Regions from separate parts of the Succinispira mobilis DSM 6222 genome, predicted to be linked through region 1. Evidence: riboswitches for the same ligand, from Rfam matches in the RefSeq annotation. Region 1 holds a riboswitch; each other region holds the start of a gene.
The links. A riboswitch is a leader RNA that binds a small molecule or an ion and turns the genes downstream of it on or off. The one in region 1 is predicted to bind cobalamin.
Positions count from the first base shown of each region.

Region 2: another riboswitch for cobalamin. It lies ahead of SUCMO_RS0106890 (GNAT family N-acetyltransferase); the one in region 1 lies ahead of SUCMO_RS0105600 (MotA/TolQ/ExbB proton channel family protein).
Region 3: another riboswitch for cobalamin. It lies ahead of SUCMO_RS0103190 (methylmalonyl-CoA mutase family protein); the one in region 1 lies ahead of SUCMO_RS0105600 (MotA/TolQ/ExbB proton channel family protein).

Region 1 is NZ_KB913028.1:1,169,211-1,176,085, reverse strand. Features, by position in the region: gene SUCMO_RS10975 (energy transducer TonB) at 1-308, opposite strand, end outside; gene SUCMO_RS0105605 (ExbD/TolR family protein) at 319-726, opposite strand; gene SUCMO_RS0105600 (MotA/TolQ/ExbB proton channel family protein) at 729-1,349, opposite strand; cobalamin riboswitch at 1,530-1,704, opposite strand; gene SUCMO_RS0105595 (hypothetical protein) at 1,878-2,144, shown strand; gene SUCMO_RS0105590 (EAL and HDOD domain-containing protein) at 2,205-3,431, opposite strand; gene SUCMO_RS0105585 (TIM barrel protein) at 3,803-4,741, shown strand; gene SUCMO_RS0105580 (ABC transporter ATP-binding protein) at 4,758-5,594, shown strand; gene SUCMO_RS0105575 (radical SAM/SPASM domain-containing protein) at 5,641-6,690, opposite strand; gene SUCMO_RS0105570 (FecCD family ABC transporter permease) at 6,706-6,875, opposite strand, start outside.
Region 2 is NZ_KB913028.1:1,454,878-1,461,752, reverse strand. Features, by position in the region: gene dinB (DNA polymerase IV) at 1-995, opposite strand, end outside; gene SUCMO_RS0106900 (hypothetical protein) at 1,144-2,064, shown strand; gene SUCMO_RS0106895 (hypothetical protein) at 2,179-3,141, opposite strand; gene SUCMO_RS0106890 (GNAT family N-acetyltransferase) at 3,138-3,677, opposite strand; cobalamin riboswitch at 3,837-3,980, opposite strand; gene trpB (tryptophan synthase subunit beta) at 4,194-5,408, shown strand; gene SUCMO_RS11630 (nucleoside deaminase) at 5,601-6,068, shown strand; gene SUCMO_RS11010 (hypothetical protein) at 6,143-6,875, shown strand, end outside.
Region 3 is NZ_KB913028.1:659,609-666,483, reverse strand. Features, by position in the region: gene cobN (cobaltochelatase subunit CobN) at 1-3,033, opposite strand, end outside; gene SUCMO_RS0103195 (carbon-nitrogen hydrolase family protein) at 3,174-3,962, opposite strand; cobalamin riboswitch at 4,207-4,383, shown strand; gene SUCMO_RS0103190 (methylmalonyl-CoA mutase family protein) at 4,785-6,875, shown strand, end outside.

The sequences.
Region 1 (6,875 bases):
TTATCAACAACTTCTGTTGTAGGTGCTACTTCTGGTGAGCTAATACTATCTTTAGAGTAATCTGCCACTACAGTTCGCTCAGATATTGCTTGTCTACTCTCCGAAGTTAAAGGCTTAGCCGGGCTAGGATTATAAACAGGTGAGCTGCCACCACCGCCGCCACCACCTGCAATATCAACAAAAGTTATTTCTAACATTTTACTTTGCTTATGCAAACTCGAAAATATTCCTGAAAATGCTAATGCTAAGATAAGTAGCCCATGAAAAGCAACCGAGCTAATTAGTCCGATATTTGCTCTTTTATTCATAATTTTTTATTCACACCCCACTATCTGTAGCTAATCCAAAACGCGTAATTCCTGCCCCTTTTATTTGATCTAAAAGTTTTACTACCTTGCCATAATCAATATTTTTATCCGCTCTAATTATAATAGCAAAATTAGGATTATTATTTTTTTCAATTTTTGCTTGCATAAGTAAGTTGCTTAAATCTATTTTCTTATCTTCTAACCACAAACTTCCATCTTCTTTCATGGTAACGGAAAAAGTGCTTTTCACTTCTAAAGTAGTATTTGTTGCTGTGGGTAATTTTATTGGAATAGTTTTTAATTCAATCATATACATAGTTCCCAACATAAAAAACACTAATAAAAAAAACATTATATCTATCATCGGAATTATCATTAGCTCAGGCGGCTTTATAATTCGGCGATCTCTTAGTCTCATAGCTACAAATCTCCTCTATCTATTTGTTCATTTAACTTACTCCCACATTCTTCAATATTAGTAATCATTGAATCTAAGCGTTGGGCAAAATAAGAATGGGCTACTAAGGCTAAAACTGCCACACAAATACCTGTAGCCGTCGCAATTAGTGCCTCGCCAATTCCTGCTGTAATTGCTGTTGGTTGTCCAGCTTGAAGATCAAAAACACTAAACGAAGATATCATTCCTACTATAGTTCCTAATAACCCCAATAATGGCGCCATTGTTACTATAACGCCCAAGTAGCTTAATCTAAAACGCAACCGGGCAATTATCATACATGCTTCACTTTCCATAAAAGCAGTAATATTTTTTTGGCCTTGTTCCACTCGTTGCATACTCGCAACTAAAATTCTCGCATTTTCTCCTGCAGTATTGCTTGCTAGTGTTAAAGCTTGCTCCCACTCATTATTGCGCAAATACTGACAAAATCTTTCTGAAAAATCATTCCCAGAGTCTACACTTTTAAAATAAAGCCATCTTTCTACCGCGACTGCGATCACTATCATTGAACAAACTAATAATGGATACATTACTAGTCCACCTTTGTGAAAATACTCCAAAGTTTGCATTACTGAATTCATGTTCATCCCCCAAAATTTCATATTAATTTGTGAACTTCTCCTAAATACCTGCCTTGATATCCTAACAAAAATAAAACACCTTCTCATTAATATTACGAGAAGGTGTTAATTGTGGTTTATGCAAATTAAAAGAATTCCTAAAAAATCCTTTATCAATTACCACCTATCACTCGTAGGTACAAAGGTAATTAATTATGGGTAGTTCTCCTGACTCTAGTTCATCGCTTCTTTAACCTTCCCAAGTTTCCTCAGTGGTATCTTTAAAGTCGCTCCCTATCACAGTGGCGGGACCGTGCCGGTTTTTACCGGACTTTTCTATTAAGCCCTTACGGGCACCTATAATTTATATTATTCAGTTTTAGTTTCACATTTACACTTCAGTATAGCATTGTTAAATATAAGTGTCAATAATACTATTTTGACGTTGTCGCTCTCTAATAGGCGTACTAGCTTGTTTTTATTTAAAGTATATGCTATTATTTAGTCAAAACTACCTTCTAAATATTATATTTAAAGGAGGCTTTAAAAATGTCTTTTTATATTAGCTTTCAAAGTGAACTGACAAAGAGCATTTTGCAAATTGCAGATAGTTATGCTAACAAGGTTGACAGTTTGGTCTGTTTCCATTATGGTCAAGCTATGGCCTTTACTAAAATGTTAAACAATTTTTACCCGGGAGAGTTTTCCAAAGAACAAGCTAATTTGCGCGAAAGTATCCACCAACAAATTAAAGCAAGATACGGTGAAACAATTTACCTAAATCTAAAAGAAGAATATCTTAATCAAATAATTTAACAATAAATATCCAATAAACAGAAGCACTAATTTATAAATTAGTGCTTCTGTTTATTGGAACTATATTACAAAATCATTTCCCCATAAAATCGCTTCTCGATAAACCGCACTTATATAAGTGCCATTAATACCTAAGCGACTAGCATAATAAAAATATTTATCCCAAATACCTTTTTCATAGTTTTCCACTAACATTAGTAATAAAAATAGTATACTGGTTTTGTCTTCACCGATTAATACATTACGAATACTTTTATCTAAATTTATTTCTTCAAGTATTTCTTGCATAGTACTGTTTAACAGAACATCAATATAAGAAAACATTCCCATTAAAAATGCTGGAGCCATTAATTCTGGTTTCAGTTCTTGTGCTAGTTTTTCTAGAAACTTTGCTCTAACTAAGGATTCCACGACTAAATCACCTGGTTTATCTTCTGCAATATTTTTCAAGGCAATAATTGATAGCCATTTAACTAATTCAACTTCCCCTAATAATGCTAGTACCTGCTTTATAGATTTAATTTTACATCTAAACCCAAAAAATGAAGAATTAATGAATTTAAGTAATTTAAAAGTTAAAGAAACATCATTTTTAATTAACTCTTCAAGTTTATAGAAATCAATTTGCTTTTTGTTTAATTCTTTTAAAATTTGCATGTAAATAATTTTATTAGTAGGAATACTTTTTCTAGATACAATTACAGGCTTGGAAAAAAAATAACCTTGAAAATATGAATAACCCATTTCTACGGCAATTTTAAATTCGGCATAAGTCTCTACCTTTTCGGCTAACCAGTTTATATTTAAATTTTTACAGGCTCTCATCAATTTCACTTGCTGTTGTGGTGAAGTTGTTTTAAAGTCAATTTTTATAATATCAGCCAATTCTACAAATGGATTGAGTGTTTCCGTGATAATAAAATCATCTAAAACAATCATATAGCCCTTTTCCTTTAAATTTTTACAAATTTGATAAGTTTCTTGATCATCTGGTGCAATATTTTCTAAAAGTTCTACTACTACTTTGTCTTGTGGTAACATTAAAGGCAAGTCATTTTTTAAACAGTTATCAGTAAAATTGATAAAAGCTTTTTTGCCTTTAGTTAAGGTTTCAAAACCTAATGCTAAAAAGGTATTAGAAACTAAATCATACGTTGCTTGATCTGCACTGTTTTCATTGAAATTATCCTGAGCATTACTTCTAAACAATAATTCATACGCATATATTTTTAAATTTCGATCAAATATGGGCTGTCTTGCTACATGGATTTCGCGAATGCTATTCATTCTATCAACTCCTTAAAGGAATTCTCCAGAGTCGGTATTATTTATTAATTTATAATATCTTAATCATAATTATATTATAAATTACAAAAAATTACATTATTTTATTTCCATATCTATATTTGACATTAACAATTTATTATAATATACTCTAGAACAGATACAATTTAATAATATGACTCAATTTAGGTAAGTTCGGTTATGCCGACGCGGTCACGCCACTGTTAAGCTTAAAAAAGCTTAGTAAAGCCAGGAAACCTATCTTGTGTATTACTTTTACCTACGAGAGATAGGTGGTAATTTAAACATTTCATCATTAAATCACCTACTAAATCTTTAGTTTGGTGGTTTTTATTTTTTCAGAGGAATTATATATGAAAGAACTAATAAACTATTGTGAATTGCCCCATGGTCATAATCCTAAACCTCTATTAGACATTAATGCTTATCTTCAAGCAGAAAATTTAAACGGAATTGAATTAATGCTTTACAAAAATGATGCTTTGCCCTGCAATTCGCTTGATAAAATTTTAGGTATACATTTAAAATATTGGCCGTTCTGGATGGATTTTTGGAATAATAATACTGAAGCTCTGAAAATGCAATTTGCTTGTCAACAAGATCTTATAAGTTACTTTGGGAACGCCACTTCTACTGAAGCTTGGCTTGCTTATATCAAAGATCACATAAGGGCAGCTTTAGCTTTAAACCCTGAATACCTTGTATGGCATGTGGCAAATGCTGATTATCAAGAAGCATTTACCTTGAACTTTCGCTATTCTGATGCTGAAGTTTTAGCCTGTACAACAGAACTGTTTAATTCCATAGCTGAGATTATTCCCGCAACTACTTTAGTATTATTTGAAAATCTCTGGTGGCCTGGTTTGCGTCTAACAAATAAAGAACAAGTAGATAGTTTTTTAGCGCAAATAAATCATCCTCATACCGGAATAATGCTCGACTTAGGTCATTTGCTGAATACTAATTGCGAGTTACAAAATGAAGTAGAGGCTTATGCCTACGCGCTAAGTGTTCTTGAGCAGCTAGGTGAAACCTGCAAGCAAATAAAAGGTGTACATTTAAGTTGTTCGCTTTCTGGATATTACGTTAAAAGTTTTGAAAAAAAATTTCCCAATAACACCCCGATATTTAAGCATATAACCCAAATAGACCAACATCGCCCTTGTCAAAATTCTGAACTAAAAAAAATTATTAACCTAATACAGCCCCAATACTTAGTTCATGAATTGTATTACAATGATTTTCAAGAATTGAGTAGTCTCCTTAAAATACAACGTAACGCTTTTAAATAAGAGGAGTTTTAAGTTTATGAATAAAATTTTAGAAGTATCTAGCTTAGCGGCTGGTTATAAAAGTAAACCAATACTTACAAATGTTAATTTTAAAGTAGATCCAGGTGAAATAATTGGCATAATAGGACCTAATGGCGCTGGGAAAACTACGCTTTTAAAAACAATTCGTGGGCTTTTGCCCATTCAAAATGGTATTGTTAAAATCGATAATATTGAAGTGGAAAAATTGTCAGCGCGGGAATTTTCTAAAAAAGTAGCTTATTTACAGCAAAATGTCGAAATAACCTTTGGTTATACAGCAAAAGAAATTGTTACCGCTGGGCGCTATCCATATTTAAAATGGTGGCAACAAGAACGTCCTGAAGATGCAGAAATAGTTGAATCTTGCATGCAATATACTGGAATTATTCAATATCAAGATACTACCATGGATAAAGTTTCTGGAGGACAAAAACAACGTATTTTGCTCGCTAAGGTTCTCGCCCAACAAACGCCACTGCTTTTTTTAGACGAACCTACTACAGGCTTAGATATTGTTTATCAAGAAGATATTTTTAGCTTTTGCAAAACTCTAGCACACGCGGGCAAAACAATTTTAATGGTTGTGCACGATCTTAACTTAGCTTACAAATATTGTTCACGGTTACTGTTAGTTGCCAACGGTGGAGTTGTAGTTGATGGAACACCAGATCATGTAATTACAGAGGAAAATCTAAGCCAAGCCTATAAGGTTCCTCTACGCTTATATAAAAACCCTGTAACCGGTGGGATTGAAATAACTACACAAATAACTGCGACTACACAACATCAAAAAAATAGTTTATTAAAAAAAATCTGTTGTCAAGTTTGCTAAACACACAAAAAATCGCTCTATACTAAAAAAGTATAAAGCGATTTTTTCATGTGTTTAATTGTTTTTTACTTAAAAATTTTTTTATCGACTGCTTTTTTAAAGCACATTCTGCTTCATATAGTTGTTTATCACCGCTTCCATACCAACGAGCAAAACACCCACCGCCACAGAGCTTAAAGCTAGCACAGCTTTCACAAAAATTCATGCTAGTTCGGATTTTTGCTTCAACCTGCGCTTGTAATTCTGTGCAAAGTCCCTTATAAACATTGCCCAAATAAAAATCTTGATTACCTACCAAAGATGAACACGCATAAATGTCGCCGCCAGCATCTACAAAAATCGCGTTCCCATTCATTGCATAACAATGTCCAAAATATTCATCAATTCCTTTATTCAATGTAGCTACCCGCTCTAGCTGTGCAATAGTTATTTTTATTCCTGTAAGTTTGTGTAACTGTTCTGTAAGTGCATATACCTTTGGCAATATTATATCTAGTTCTCTGGCACTAGCTGGAGCTAGCATTTCGCCTCGGCCTTGGCCACGCAATAAATCAAATCCAATTTTTCGAACATTACCCAAATAGTAAGCCATCTCGATTATACCTAATAAATCATTTACATTTTCGCTTGTAACTACACATGTTATACCTGTAGCAATATTATTTCTACGCAGTACTTCAATACCTGCTAAAATTGTTGCTGTTGCACCAGAACCATTTTTTAACTTACGCAATTTATTATTCACTGGCGCGCGCCCATCTAAACTAACGCCTATAGCAACTTTATGTGCATAGAGAAATTTAGCTATTTTATCTGTAAGTAGCGACGCATTAGTCTGTATTTGTACTTTTATTTTTAGCTGCTTGGCTTCTATATATGTAATAAGTTGTTCAATAAGTTCAAAAGCTAAAAGCGGTTCTCCCCCGCTTAGTTGTAATACTAGCTCTTCCCCTTCTTGATATGCTAAATTTATCGCCGCTACTGCTGTCTCAAAACTCATCTTTTGGCTTTGATGTTCCGAGGCATAACAATACACGCAAGCAAAATTACATTCACCAGTTAAGCTTAAAACTAACAGTTTTATTTTTTTTCTCATTAACTCCATAATCCTTTATTTAGTGTTTTGCATTTTGCGCAAAAGATATAAAAAATAAGGTGTTCCTAGTAAGGCAGTCATTATCCCTACCCGCACTTCAGCTGGTGGAATTATAACTCTCCCTAAAGTATCACAGGCTACTAAAAACATCCCACCAGCTAATGCTGTAACTGGCAATAAAACTC
Region 2 (6,875 bases), 290 kb from region 1:
TTATTCCACAGATAAGTTTCGTTAAAAAGTTGCATGGCCAAAGATAAAAGTTGTTCACTGTGGTCAGTTGCTGTAGCAAAAGTAATCTGTTTGTGCATATAGTCTAAGTGATTGTCTCGAATACTTATTTGCAAGGCTTGCGCTTTTAATTTATTTTCCCGTAATCTTAAAGCAATACTTTCGGCTAAGGTAGCAAAAACTAATTTAACTTCGGCTGCAGTATGAAGGTCACGGGCACAAGTTGTACTGTTCCCCAACGATTTTATTGATTTTTCGTCAGAAATTTTGCTAACTACGGTTTGATCTAGTCCATTGGCATAAAGCCAGAGCATAGGACCCCATTTACCTAATTTAGTTCGGAGAAAGTTTTTGTCAAGTTTGGCTAATTTACCAATAGTATCTATGCCAAATAGTCTTAATTTACTAGCTGTTGCTTTACCAACATAAAGTAGATTTTCTATGGGTAAAGGCCAAACTACATTTTGGAAATTTTCTAGAGTTACTTGGCTGATAGCATCAGGTTTTTTGAGATCAGAAGCTAATTTGGCAAAAACTTTATTAAAAGAAACACCAATGGAAACAGTAAGTCCTAGTTCTTGTTTTACTCTTTGGCGAATTATTTCTGCGATTTCTAAAGGTTGACCGAAAAGATTCTTGGAACCTGTAACATCTAGCCAAGCTTCGTCAATGCCAAAAGGTTCAACTTGATCAGTGTACTCGCTGTAAATTAGACGCGCTTTTTGCGAGAAAAAGTAGTATTGCGAAAAATCTGGTTCAACGATTATTAAGTGTGGGGCTTTAGTTTTGGCTTGCCAAATAGCTTCGCCAGTTTTAACGCCGAGAGCTTTAGCTGGTTCGTTTTTAGCTAAAACAATGCCATGACGCTCTTGTTGGCTACCACAAACTGCTAGGGGAAGATGTTTTAGTTGGGGGCGTTCGAGACAAGCTACTGAAGCATAAAAATTGTTTAAGTCAATATGTAAAATATCAGGCATGAACTAATTGTCACCACCAAACGAACTAATGTTTGGTTAAATTATAGCTTATTGTTCGCAAAATAGCAAATAATGTATAAACTTGATTTGCTTAAAAAAAAATGCTATTCTAAGTAACATGTTAGATATTTACGGAGGCGATAAACTGATGATAAGAAAAATTATAATTGTTATGTGGATGCTACTTGCTTTTGTTAGTAGCAATCAGGTTTCAGCGGCAGGTCAATTGACAATGACAGATGTTGAAAGATATTTGGCGCCGATATATCAAGAGTTCGAAGCACGTGGTTCGAAAGTTAAAGTGGATTTAGAACTAATTACTCCAATTGCCAACTTTAATGCTAAGATTGATGTTTTAGGTGTAGATAGTAAATCTAAAGTTAGCAAATTAGATTATCAAATTGAATTTTTAATGTTAGGTAAAGCTAAAAAAGAGTTTACAATACAACAATACTTAGAACAAAATGGAACAGATCTACATGTATATACTCAACTGGATAAGCAGTGGACTAAACAAATAATTCCTAATCTCATTATAAATGATAAAAAGTTAGCAGAAAAACAAAAGGTTGAACGTTTAGAATTCATAAAATCAGTAGAATTATTAAATTATAATACTGAACAAGTTGAATTAGCAGTAGTTGTGAACACAACTAGGTTATATGATTTAGTGGAGAAAGCTATCTTAGCAGATAAAACTTCTTTTAAAACTCCAGAAGCAAAAACAGAATTTTTGACAGCATATCACGAAATTATGAGTAAAGCTGGAGATATTACTTATAAGGAAAAAATTGATCGGAAGAATAAAGTTATTAATTCGGAAATTGACTTTACTGATTTTACTAGAAATATTGTTAATAATGTTATTGCCAAATATGATAAAAAAATGAAGGATAAAGATAAACAAGACTTAGCTAAATTTTTAGCAGCTTCTAAATTAACGATGAAATCTGAAGTAATTATGTTAGATAAACAAGAAAAAATTAAAATCCCCGCAGAAGTAAAGCAAGTAGCTAAAGAAATTCCGTCTAAAATTCAAAAGTCGAAGGCACAAACAGAGAAAATATAAACTAAAGTCTAAATTAGAAAAATAATATTTAACAATAAAAATAGCTCTGAAGTTTTAGTATTATTACTAACTTTCAGAGCTATTATCATTTTGTGAAAAATAATTGAAAAATATTTAAAGGAAATTATAAGTGATAAAAATAGCTATTGCGACAGTGCCCAAATATAAATTCGCTCCGACTAAAGTAAGTGATGTACCTAGTTTTAGTCCGAAAATGGCAACATTACTTGGCCAGACTCTAGAACATGAATCATATACGTTATGCCCAAAAGCAGCTAAGAGAAGTGTGAAGATTACTTCAGGTGCAGAAAGAAGTCCTTGTGCAAATAAGCTACCAGCTAAACCAATAGCAGCAATTAAAGTAGGTAAGCCAGCAATAATAACCATAACACCAGCAGTAGATAGGGAAAAACTTTGTAAGATTTGATCTAAAGTTGGGGCTAACTGTTCTAACCAAGTTGTTGATAGTAGCAGAGCAAAGAAGAAAGTAACAGGCATGAAAATTACTGCAATAGAGCGAAATTGTAGCCAAGCGCTATTGAGATCTTGAAAAAATGTATCAGCTTTGGAGATGTTGTTTTGGGGTGATACATTGCTTTGAAAACTGAAGTTATTCCAATTTTGATTGATTAGACGTTGCCAAAAAATACCAGTACAAGTAACGATTAGACTTAAGAGTATATGGATAACAATGAAAATGCTACCGAGTTCAATCCCTAAAGAATTTATTAATATTGGCGTAAAATAAAAAGCTGTAAAATATATTCCGGTAGGCAGTGAACCCATAAGATATACTGCTGTAATAGTGTTGGTGCTAAGCTTATTAGTTTTAGCACAATCAGCCAAAAGCGCATTTGCAGCATAGCGATTTAAAAGACAAAGGATAAAAAAAGGACCTAGTTCTTTAGGAATTTTTCCCAACCATGTTAAAGGTCTAGTTAATTTGCTAAAAAAAATAAAAATTTTACCACGCCGTAAAACTACACCACACCAACAACCAAACAACATGGCAGGTAAAGCTGCTTTCCAAATTATAAAAGTTTTTGTACAGGCTAGAAAGATAAAATCGCTATTCATATTTTGTCACCAATAAAAGCTGCTAAATCAAGCTCCATATGCACTGTTTGATGGATATCTTCTTCATCTACAGTTATTTTAAAACCGTTTTTTAACCAAAAATTAAAGCCGCCCGGTAAAAACTTATGTGTGTGCAAATAGAGAAATTTGTAATTAGCGGATAAAGCGAAATCTAGTGCGGAATTAAATAGTTGAGAGCCAATTCCCGAACGCCTAAGTTCGGGGCTGATATAACAACGTCCAATTTCAGCAGCAGTATGAGGTGCATATCTACCCTTGATACAGGATATTCGATCATTATAAACTGAGACAGCAATCGTTCCGACTAGCTGACCGGTTGTTAAAAAAGCTCCTATTAAAGTGTGGCGTTCCGGGAGAAAATATTTTGCCTGAGATTGTTCTAAATCTTGGTATTGATTAGGACTTATCTCACCATTATAAAGCAGTTTACATTGTTGTAGGAGAAAATTTTTAACCGTTTCTATTTCGGAAATTTTGGCTGTGCGAATAATTATTGGTGTATCTTTTATTAACATACGAACTCCTTTTTTTACATTTAATATAGTTAAAACAAAAAAAGGGCACCCTTCATTAGAAAGAGTGTCCTGAATTTAGTCGAAAAGCACAATTTATTAAGGCTAAAAACTTAATAATCATATTTCGCAATCTCCATCCCCATCTTTCGTAGGTAATAGCGGTGATTGTTTAAACAGGCAGTTACTGGCTTGAGATTGTCTGTGAGAGTATGTAATAAACAATCTTTTACAGTGGCGGGACCGCGTCGGAATACACCGAACTTTTCTTTTAGGCCAAGAGGCACCTGTTAAACTTTATTATATAAAATATTTTTTTATTTTATCAAAATTATCATGTATTGTCAATGAAATTGCTGATTTCTAGGAGTTTAAGTTGAGAAATAAGAACAAATATAGAATGAAAAAGAACAATATTCGTAATGTGGAAAGATTAATTAGTAATAATTAGCGCTACTTGTAAATTAAAATTATTGTTGTTATACTCATATAGAGAAAAAAGTTTTTTGGAGGTTGCAAATGGATTTTAGAAGATATTTAAAAGATTATCCTGATAAAAATGGACGTTTTGGAGTATATGGTGGGGCTTATTTACCGCAAGAATTAGAACCAGCTTTTAGAGAAATAGCTGATGCGTATCAAACAATTTGCCATTCTTCTCAATTTATAAATGAATTACGGCGTATTCGCAAAGAATTTCAAGGGCGCCCTACGCCGGTATACCATTGTGAGCGTTTATCTAGAAAACTTGGTAATTGCCAAATTTATTTGAAAAGAGAAGATTTAAATCATACAGGGGCGCACAAACTAAATCATTGCATGGGTGAAGGTTTATTGGCCAAATTTATGGGGAAAAAACGTTTAATTGCTGAAACTGGTGCGGGACAGCATGGGGTAGCATTAGCGACAGCAGCAGCATTTTTTGGGTTGGAATGTGAAATTCATATGGGTGAAGTTGATATTGCTAAACAGGCTCCCAATGTAACTAGAATGAAAATTTTAGGTGCAAAGGTAGTTCCAGTAAGTCATGGTTTAAAAACACTTAAAGAGGCAGTAGATTCGGCATTTGAATCTTACGCTCAAAATTATAAAGAATCGATATACTGTATAGGTTCAGCCTTAGGACCACATCCATTCCCATTAATGGTTAGAGATTTCCAGGCCGTTATTGGCTATGAAGCAAAAGACCAGTTTAAGGAAATGACGGGACTTTTACCAGATTTAGTTTGTGCTTGTGTAGGTGGTGGTAGTAATGCTGCGGGTATGTTTATTCCTTTTCTTGATGAACCAGTAGAAATTGTAGGTGTAGAACCATTAGGACGCGGGAAAACTCTGGGGGAACATGCGGCGACAATGTCATACGGGGAACGAGGAATAATGCATGGTTTTGAAAGTATTATGCTCAAAGATGAGCAAGGCGAACCAGCACCAGTATATTCAATTGCCAGTGGTTTAGACTACCCTTCTGTCGGTCCAGAACATGCTTTTTTGCATGACCTTGGTCGTGTACACTATGAAACAAGTAGCGATGAAGAAGCTATTGATGCTTTTTTTAAACTATCACGTTATGAAGGGATAATACCAGCACTAGAGAGTTCGCACGCAGTAGCTTATGCTATGAAAAAAGCTCAAGAAATGAAACAAGGTTCTATTTTGGTTAGCTTAAGTGGTCGAGGAGATAAAGATGTAGATTATGTTGTTGAGCACTATGGTTATGGTGAAGAATACAAATAATTAATATATAGATACCGTATAAAATAGATACTACTCGAAATAGGTAGTACAAGCTGTTTTATGCGGTGTCTTTTTTATATATAATAGTGAAACAAAACTATACTAAAGAGAAAGGAAATGTTAAAATATATTTAGATTATTTGAAAATATTACGGTTAGAAATTAATATGTATAAAGGAGGGGAATAAATTTATGAATAAATTTATGGATTTTGCCAATCAAGAAGCGATTCGTGGATTCATGCAAGATGCTGGTGGCCCATTTGGAGCTGTGATTGTAAGAGAAGGCAAGATTGTTGCTAGCGCTCACAATGAGGTTTTAAAGACTAATGATCCAACGGCACATGCAGAAGTAAATGCTATTCGTAAGGCGGCAGCAATATTAAATAAGTTTGATTTATCTGATTGTGAGCTATATACATCATGTGAACCTTGCCCGATGTGTTTAGCGGCAATATATTGGGCTCGCATAACTAAGGTCTATTATGGTTGTACGCGTTATGATGCTGCTAATATCGGTTTTGATGATAATGCAATATATGAATATATAAAGTTTCCAGATAAATACCAAGAAAACTTAAGACTATTACCGTTAGATCGGGAACAGTGTTTAATGAGTTTTCAAAAATGGCAAGAAAAACAAGATAGGATTATTTATTAAGCTGTTAAACTTGTTTAATGATAGAAAAATTTTAGTAAATACTTATTATAAAAAATATAGGGGTGGTGTAATTTATGAACAGGTATAAACTTATCTGCATAGGGTTACTTATATTTTTAAGTAATATATTTATTAATAGTGTTTTTGCTCAAGAAAACAATACTTTAGAACAGAAATATTTAAAACAAGAGTGCATAAAAGCAACTATTGTGGCCATAGATTTGGAATTAGCTCGATATAAAAATTGGCTTTCTACAAGCGAAAAACAAGGTAACGAGAAACAAGTGTTGAACTTTCAACAAAGAATAGCAGAGTTGCAGATGGAACGGCAAAGATATTTAGATATGAATGTAGAAGAATATATTTTGCCGAAGAAGGAATTGGTGACTACGAAATTTGAAGCGCCAATAGGAATAGATTCGATTTTATACTTGAAAGAAATGTCAAAACACGGACCATGGTATCATATTGCAGGAATGGAAAATTTGGATTTGAGTTTTGTACAAGAAAATTCTCACTATCAGGTTGGCTTTTATAATATTTATCCACGAAATTATTGGGGGATGAATAGTGCATATATTTATATTAGTGATGTTTCTAGTAGCTTAGAAAATAGGCAGATAAGCGGAGAAGTATTTACACCGAAAAATTTTGTTAATTTCAAAGAAAACTTAGTGCCGGTTAATAATTATAAAGTGTATCTATTAAAAGAAATGAATGCAGATGGCGCTAAATTAGTATTATCTGCTAATAAATCAAAATTTTCCATACAGTTGTCAGCCGAAGACTTGGCTACCTACAAATACA
Region 3 (6,875 bases), 510 kb from region 1:
CCCATGTGCCCCTGGTGGATCACCAAAAATTCGATATGAGGCTTCACGCCAAGCCTCTTCTTCAGTCAGCCCAGCTTCTATCAACTCACCACTTTCTTGCAAAACATGTTTCCGCACAAAATTCAATTCTAAATCTTCCTCTAGCTTTGCTACTAAATCTACCGCTGTATCTAGCCAAGTAACTGAAGCAGGCAAACTATCGCGGAACAAACCACTAATTCGACCCGTAACATCAATGCGCGGTCTTTGCAATTCAGCTAAGGACATAACTTCTAAGCCAACCACACGACCGCTACCAGCTTGCCATACTGGTCTTAAGCCCATCAAATACAAAAATTCAGCAATACATTGACCGTGATTCCGCAAATTGCTAGTCGCCCATAAAATTATGCCCACACTTTCTGGATAGTGCCCTTCCTCTTGAATAAATCTGTCGATAACATCATCGGCCATTTTCTTGCCAATTTCCCAAGCAACTTTCGTTGGTAAGGCTCGCGGATCAATGCTATAAAAATTTCTACCCGTAGGCAATAAATCTGCACCACCACTCGTAGGTGCTCCCGATGCACTCGGTTCAATATACTCGCCGTTTAAGGCCGCCATAATGTTATCTTGCTCTTGTGTTGTCAATAACAAGCTAGGCGCAATATGTGTGCAAATATAGCTACTAATTGTTTGTAAAATTGTTAGATTTTCTCGGCTTAAAGCTTTTATCCAGTCAAGCTTTGGCAATTGTTCAACTACCGCAGGCTCAAAATTATTAATTTGTAAAAATACTAATAGCTCCCGCGCTTTAGCTTGAAGCTCATCTAAAAATTGTCCATAAGTTTGTTTCCCACTAGGCAACATTTGGCTACTAGCTTCTAACAATTGGTAATATTCATATCCATAAAATTGTGCTAGCGATTTTAATAGAGAAGGTTTTTCCCCATTTTCTAATTTTGTTAAAGCTAATAAATATTCAATTAGTTCTTGATCAACTGGCGGTTCACCTAAAATATGTAACCCTGTACTTATTTGCATATTTTTAATATCAGTCATATATACATGCAACCGACCTACATAAGCTAAAAAGGTTTCACCTGCTATAGTTGGCACATCTTCTTGTAAGTTACATTCCTGCACTTTAGTATGTGTTAACTCTTCTATTGCCGGTAGAGCTGCGACTGCACTTTCATCATTAGCAAAATGGCAGTATTCTTCCAATAATTGTTCTAACTCAGCTAGTTCTTCATAGGTCCCTGCCGTACTCATCGGTGCCGATAAATAACTTATTAAGCAAGCAGCACTTCGCCGTTTAGCTTGAATACCTTCGCCTACACAAGTTATCCAATAGGGATAAATATTGGGCATATCACCTGTAGCTATATCCGAATAGCAGGCCGCGGACATTGCATTGCCTTTACCTGGTAACCATTCCAAATTACCATGTGTACCTACATGAATCATTGCATCAGCTTGCCAAACATCTCTTAGCCAATAATAAAAGCCTAAATAATGATGTGTCGGGGCACAATCTGGCGAATGATATATTTTACCTGGATCATCCCCAAAACCCCGTGGTGGTTGTACGGTAATAAAAACATTATCTCTAATAACTCCAGGCACTATCAACTTTTGCTTATGATTAAACACTTCCCCAGGCGCATCGCCCCAATCGCTTTGTAATTGCTGTTGGACTTTTTCTGGTAAGCTGTTATAAAATTTTTGATACTCCGCCGCGCTTAAAGTTGCATCGGCATTATCCAAAAGTTTTTCGGAAATAAATCTACGATCATTGGTCGCATGTGCGGTAATTTCTTCAATAAATTCTTGGCTCGAAGCCGGAATCTCGCCGACTTTATAACCTTTATCCGCCAATTTTCCTAATAAAACACGCACACTTTCAATGGAGTCGATACAAGCGGCACTACCAATATTAGAATTTGTCGGTGGATAATTATGAAATACAATCGCTACTTTTTTCTCAGAATTAGGTTTTTTGGCTAACATTGCCCATTTACGAGTTTTTCTAGCTAGCATCTTAATTCGCTCTTCCAGAACATAGCGATAATGCGTTCCGTCAGCTGCTTGTTCTCTGGTACTTGTCGGCACCGCATGGATTACCCCATCAAACTCTGGCATTGCTACCGCATAAGCAACTTCATTGGCCGTTAAACCGACATAACTTGCTTCCCACCATTTGTAATCCATATACATATTATGCACTTGTAATATTGGCACACCTAGCTCTTGTAAATTTTTAAGACTTGCAAAGCCCGTGACAGTAAGCGAGAAAACAAACGGATTTATTAAAACATCTATCGCCACCTGCCCCTGGTAATAAAACATTTTTTGAATACTTTCCCCTAAGGCCGGAGCTCCAGTTTCAGAGTTAGCCAAATTACTACTAAACAACGCTAAAACATTGCATCCCTCTTGCTCTAAGGCCGTAATAATACTATTTTGATAATCAATATTATCCCAAAGCCAATCTTCTCGCGCAAACACTAACCCGACAACAGGTTTATCTTTTTGGTATATTTTTTCAAAAAATTCCTCTGTAGTTAAAGCTTGACCAGAAAATTTAGGATGGTATATACCGCACCAAGGTAACTGCTGCGGTTCCAGATAACTAACCTTTTCAGGCAAATAATAATTCATTAAATATGCACATAAATTAATATAATTGTCTAAACCACCATAAGACAAATATTTGCCAATGCGTTCAATTTCTTGGCTTGTAATGCCAAAACTTAAAGCATCATCGCCAGGATCAATAATTGCAAACAAATGCTTTTTTTGATTATTTTGCATAAAAGTTGAAGCTTTTTTCAAAAAATCACAACATAAACCCGTCCCCATCCAAGTCGTTAAAACAAAAGCACTTTGTTTAATTTTATTTTCCCAGTTTTTATTCCAGATTTCTTGGTCATTAACTTGAATTATTTCCATTTTATCTAGTAACTGCTCAGTTGCTAAAATTCTCTGAGATGCCCGCTGTAAGCCTGTAAAATGATTTTCCATATTTGTTATTACTATAATTTTTGCCATTATGTTATGCTCCTTAAACATTTACTAATTCTTAGAACGCTAAACCCTTGTCTAGCTTTATCAGCTAAACTACCAAACTAAGTGTTTAATTATCCTTTACCTAAGTAGTTAGTTTTGCTATTTACTACTCCTAAAGCTGTTTAAAGCAAGTTACAATTACCTGGAGCTAATTCAAAATTTACTGTCTGCCACTTACTAGGATCAGTCAGATCAGCTGGTAACTGCGCGTATAAAATTTTTTCTGCTACACCTTGATAAGCCGTTATAATTTTATCAGCCACTACAACTGCACTTTGTGCAATTGTCAAATCTAATTTTTCTGTTCTGCCTGTTTGATTACACACTATAACGGGAATATTAGAGGCAGCTTGTGAGCATCTTTTCCAAGCTGCCTCTGGTGGGCCGCCACACCCTGGTGGCCACGCGGCCACAACGACTATCAGTTGCGCCGCTTTTTGCGTTAATACCGCTGCATTTTCAGCAAACCAAGCATCAGCACAAACTAATAAGCCTACACGAACTCCCGCTATTTCTACTACTTCTAAGCTATCGCCAGGAGTCGACCAGGCTTCAGTTATCCAATTTAAAGTACGAATTTTATAATGTCGAGCTACTATTTCTCCGCTAGCATCTATCACTAAACAGGCATTATAGGCCTGTTTAGCTGTTAATTCTGCACAACCAAGAAAAATAGTCAATTGATATTTTTTGGCCAGCGCCTTTAACGGTTCTAATTCTGAGGAATTTTCGCTTACTGGTTGATAATTGCCCGCGATACAATTCATATAATATCCTTGTAGAGCCATTTCTGGAGTTATTATCCATTTAGCGCCATTTTCAGCTGCAGTTTCTATCCCCCAACACAGTTTTTGCAAATTTTTCTCTAATGGTCCTGCTACCAAGGAAAAATGTAACAAGGCTATTTTCATTAAATATCCTCCTTTCAGGTGTTTTTTATCATTGAATATTGTATTTGTATTCCTTGTCGTTTGTTTTTTTATTCTTTTTAAGTTTATTTTATACATATTTTTTCTATTATTACAAATTTCTAAGCTCCTAACTTTGCTAAAGCTTAAAGGATATACTTATGGTAGAGTCAATATTTTTTTTATTATTTTTTGTTTTTTCTGCTTGACAATCACAAAAAGAAGATTTAGAATTAAGAACCATAAGTTAATATATTGTTGTACAGGTGCTCCTAACGGAGCTTAATAGGGAAGTTGGTGTAATTCCAACACGGTCCCGCCGCTGTAATGAGGAGCGCGTTTCACATTGCCACTGGTTTTTACTGGGAAGGCGAAACAAGCTATGAATCTAAGTCAGAAGAACTGCCTGTATCTAGCATCACTGTTTGACCTGCGAGAGACGGGGAGGAGATGTCGCGAGAATTTATTCCATAATGTTCTTTTCAGCTTGGATATTTATTGCGAATCTTTTACTGACATTTTAAACCGTCTTTCTTTAAGAAAGGCGGTTTTCTGCGTTTTTTAAGTTAGGGCCACAGGGTATTTTAACTTAGCTCCAGCATACACCATTCTTTTACCTTAACACCATCTTTATTATTTTCTTTCTCCTTGAATTTGGCGCAAGGGTGCGCCAAGCAATATTACAGCACGTTTAAAACGTGTCTAATACTTTGAGACGTTTATTGGCAGTTTAGGTAGGAGGTACTCGAACCACTCTGCTAAATAAACCAAGAAAATAGTATTCGTTCCCCCGCAAATATATAACTAAAAGGAAGGATACCGTATATGGAACAAGTAAAAGACCTTGAGAACACGGAAATTCCTGAAATCAACTTTGACGAATTTGAGGCTACTTGCTATGACCAATGGAAAGAGCAAGCAATTATTGCCCTCAAAGGTGCTGATTTTGATAAAAGTATGTTTACTAAAACATACGAGGGAATTACTTTAAATCCAATTTACCTCCCAGAAGATTTAGAAAAACTCACGCATCCGCAAACTTATCCAGCACAAGCTAGCAATCTTCGTGGGGCGCATGCCAGTGGCTATATTAGCAAACCTTGGATCATTGCTCAACAATGTGATGCTAAAAGTTTAGCAGAAGCAAACGCTGTTTTAAAACGCGAGCTATTAAAAGGAACTACTGCTGTTAGTTTTGTCCTAGATACTGCTAGCCGCAAAGGTATCGATGCTCCTGAGGCTTTAGATGTTGAATTTGCCGATAAAGGAGTTTCAGTTTCTACTTTAGCTGATTTAGAAGTTATCTTAAAAGATATTAACCTTGTTCAACAAGATTTAGCACTTTATGCAGGGGCTTCGAATATTGCCTTGCTAGCAGCTATTGCTGCTTTTGCTGAAAAACAAGGTTTTGATACACATAAATTAACTGGAGCTGTAGCAGCCGATCCGATCGGTGAACTAGCTAGTTCTGGTACTTTGGCGCGCTCTTTAGATGAATACTATGACGAAATGGCTCATAGCATTGCTTGGGCTGAAGAACATGCCCCTAATTTAAAAACTGTAATTATTGATACAGATGTTTATCATAATGCGGGTGGCAATGACGTGCAAGAAATTGGTTATGCCATGAGCACTGCGGTAACTTATATTAAAGCCATGCTACTGCGCGGGATTAGCATTGAAGCATTTTGCAAACATGTACGTTTTCACTTTAGTATTGGCGCTAACTTTTTTATGGAAATCGCTAAATTGCGTAGCGTAAAAATGATTTGGAGCCAAATCGTACAAAGTTTTGCTGGTAGCAAAGCGGCTGAGAAAATCGACTTATTTGTTAGCACCTCGACTTTCTGCCAAACAGCCTATGATCCTTATGTAAATGTGTTACGTGCCGCAACACAATCTTTTTCTGCCGTTATTGGTGGCATAGATGGCATGTTTATCAAACCTTTTGACCATGTAATTCGTCCTAGCGATGAGTTTTCGCGTCGTATTGCGCGTAATGTGCAAATAATGTTGCAACATGAGTTCAATTTAATTCAACCAATTGATCCTGCGGGCGGTTCTTGGTATTTAGAGCCACTTACTAACCAATTAACCGAAAAAGCTTGGGCTAAATTCCAAGAACTGGAAGCTCAAGGTGGTATTTTAGAAGCTTTACAAACTAGTAAAATTCACTCAGATTTAACTAGTATTTTAGCTGATAGATTTAAAAAGTTAGCAATGCGTAGTGACCGTGCGGTTGGCAATAACATGTATCCTAACATGACCGAAGTTCCTTTAACTGTCGAACCAGTTAATTATCCTGAACTTAAAGCGCAACGCATTACTAGTCTAGAAGTTAATGCTAAAAATCGTGATAATGCTATGGCCCAAGCCCTGTTAAAAGAAATCAGTGATTGTGATGCTAGCGAAGTAGGTACTTTAGTTACTTTAGCGATTAAAGCCATGCTCGTTGGCGCAACTGCGGGCGAACTAAACCAAGCGCTAACTGGCTCTAATCATAAACAACCTACGGTTGAGGCAATTGCCGCACATCGTTGGACGGAAAATTACGAAGAAATGCGAAAACGCACTGAAACTTTTAAAGCCACAACAGGGGAAAATTACACCATTTTCTTATCGAACATGGGTCCAATTCCGCAGCATAAAGCCCGGGCTGAATTTGTAACTTCTTTCATGCAAGTTGCCGCTTTTGATGTAATTGGCAATGACGGCTTCCCAACAGTTGATGAAGCTGTGCAAGCGGTTTTAGCTTCTAAAGCTGATGCCACAATTATTTGTTCTACTGATGCTACTTATCCAGATTTAGCACCTGAACTTACTCGCAAATTAAAAGCTGCGAATTCTAAAATCAAAGTATTTTTAGCTGGAGCACCAAGCAAAGAACTAAAAGAATTGTGCGATGCTGCGGGCATG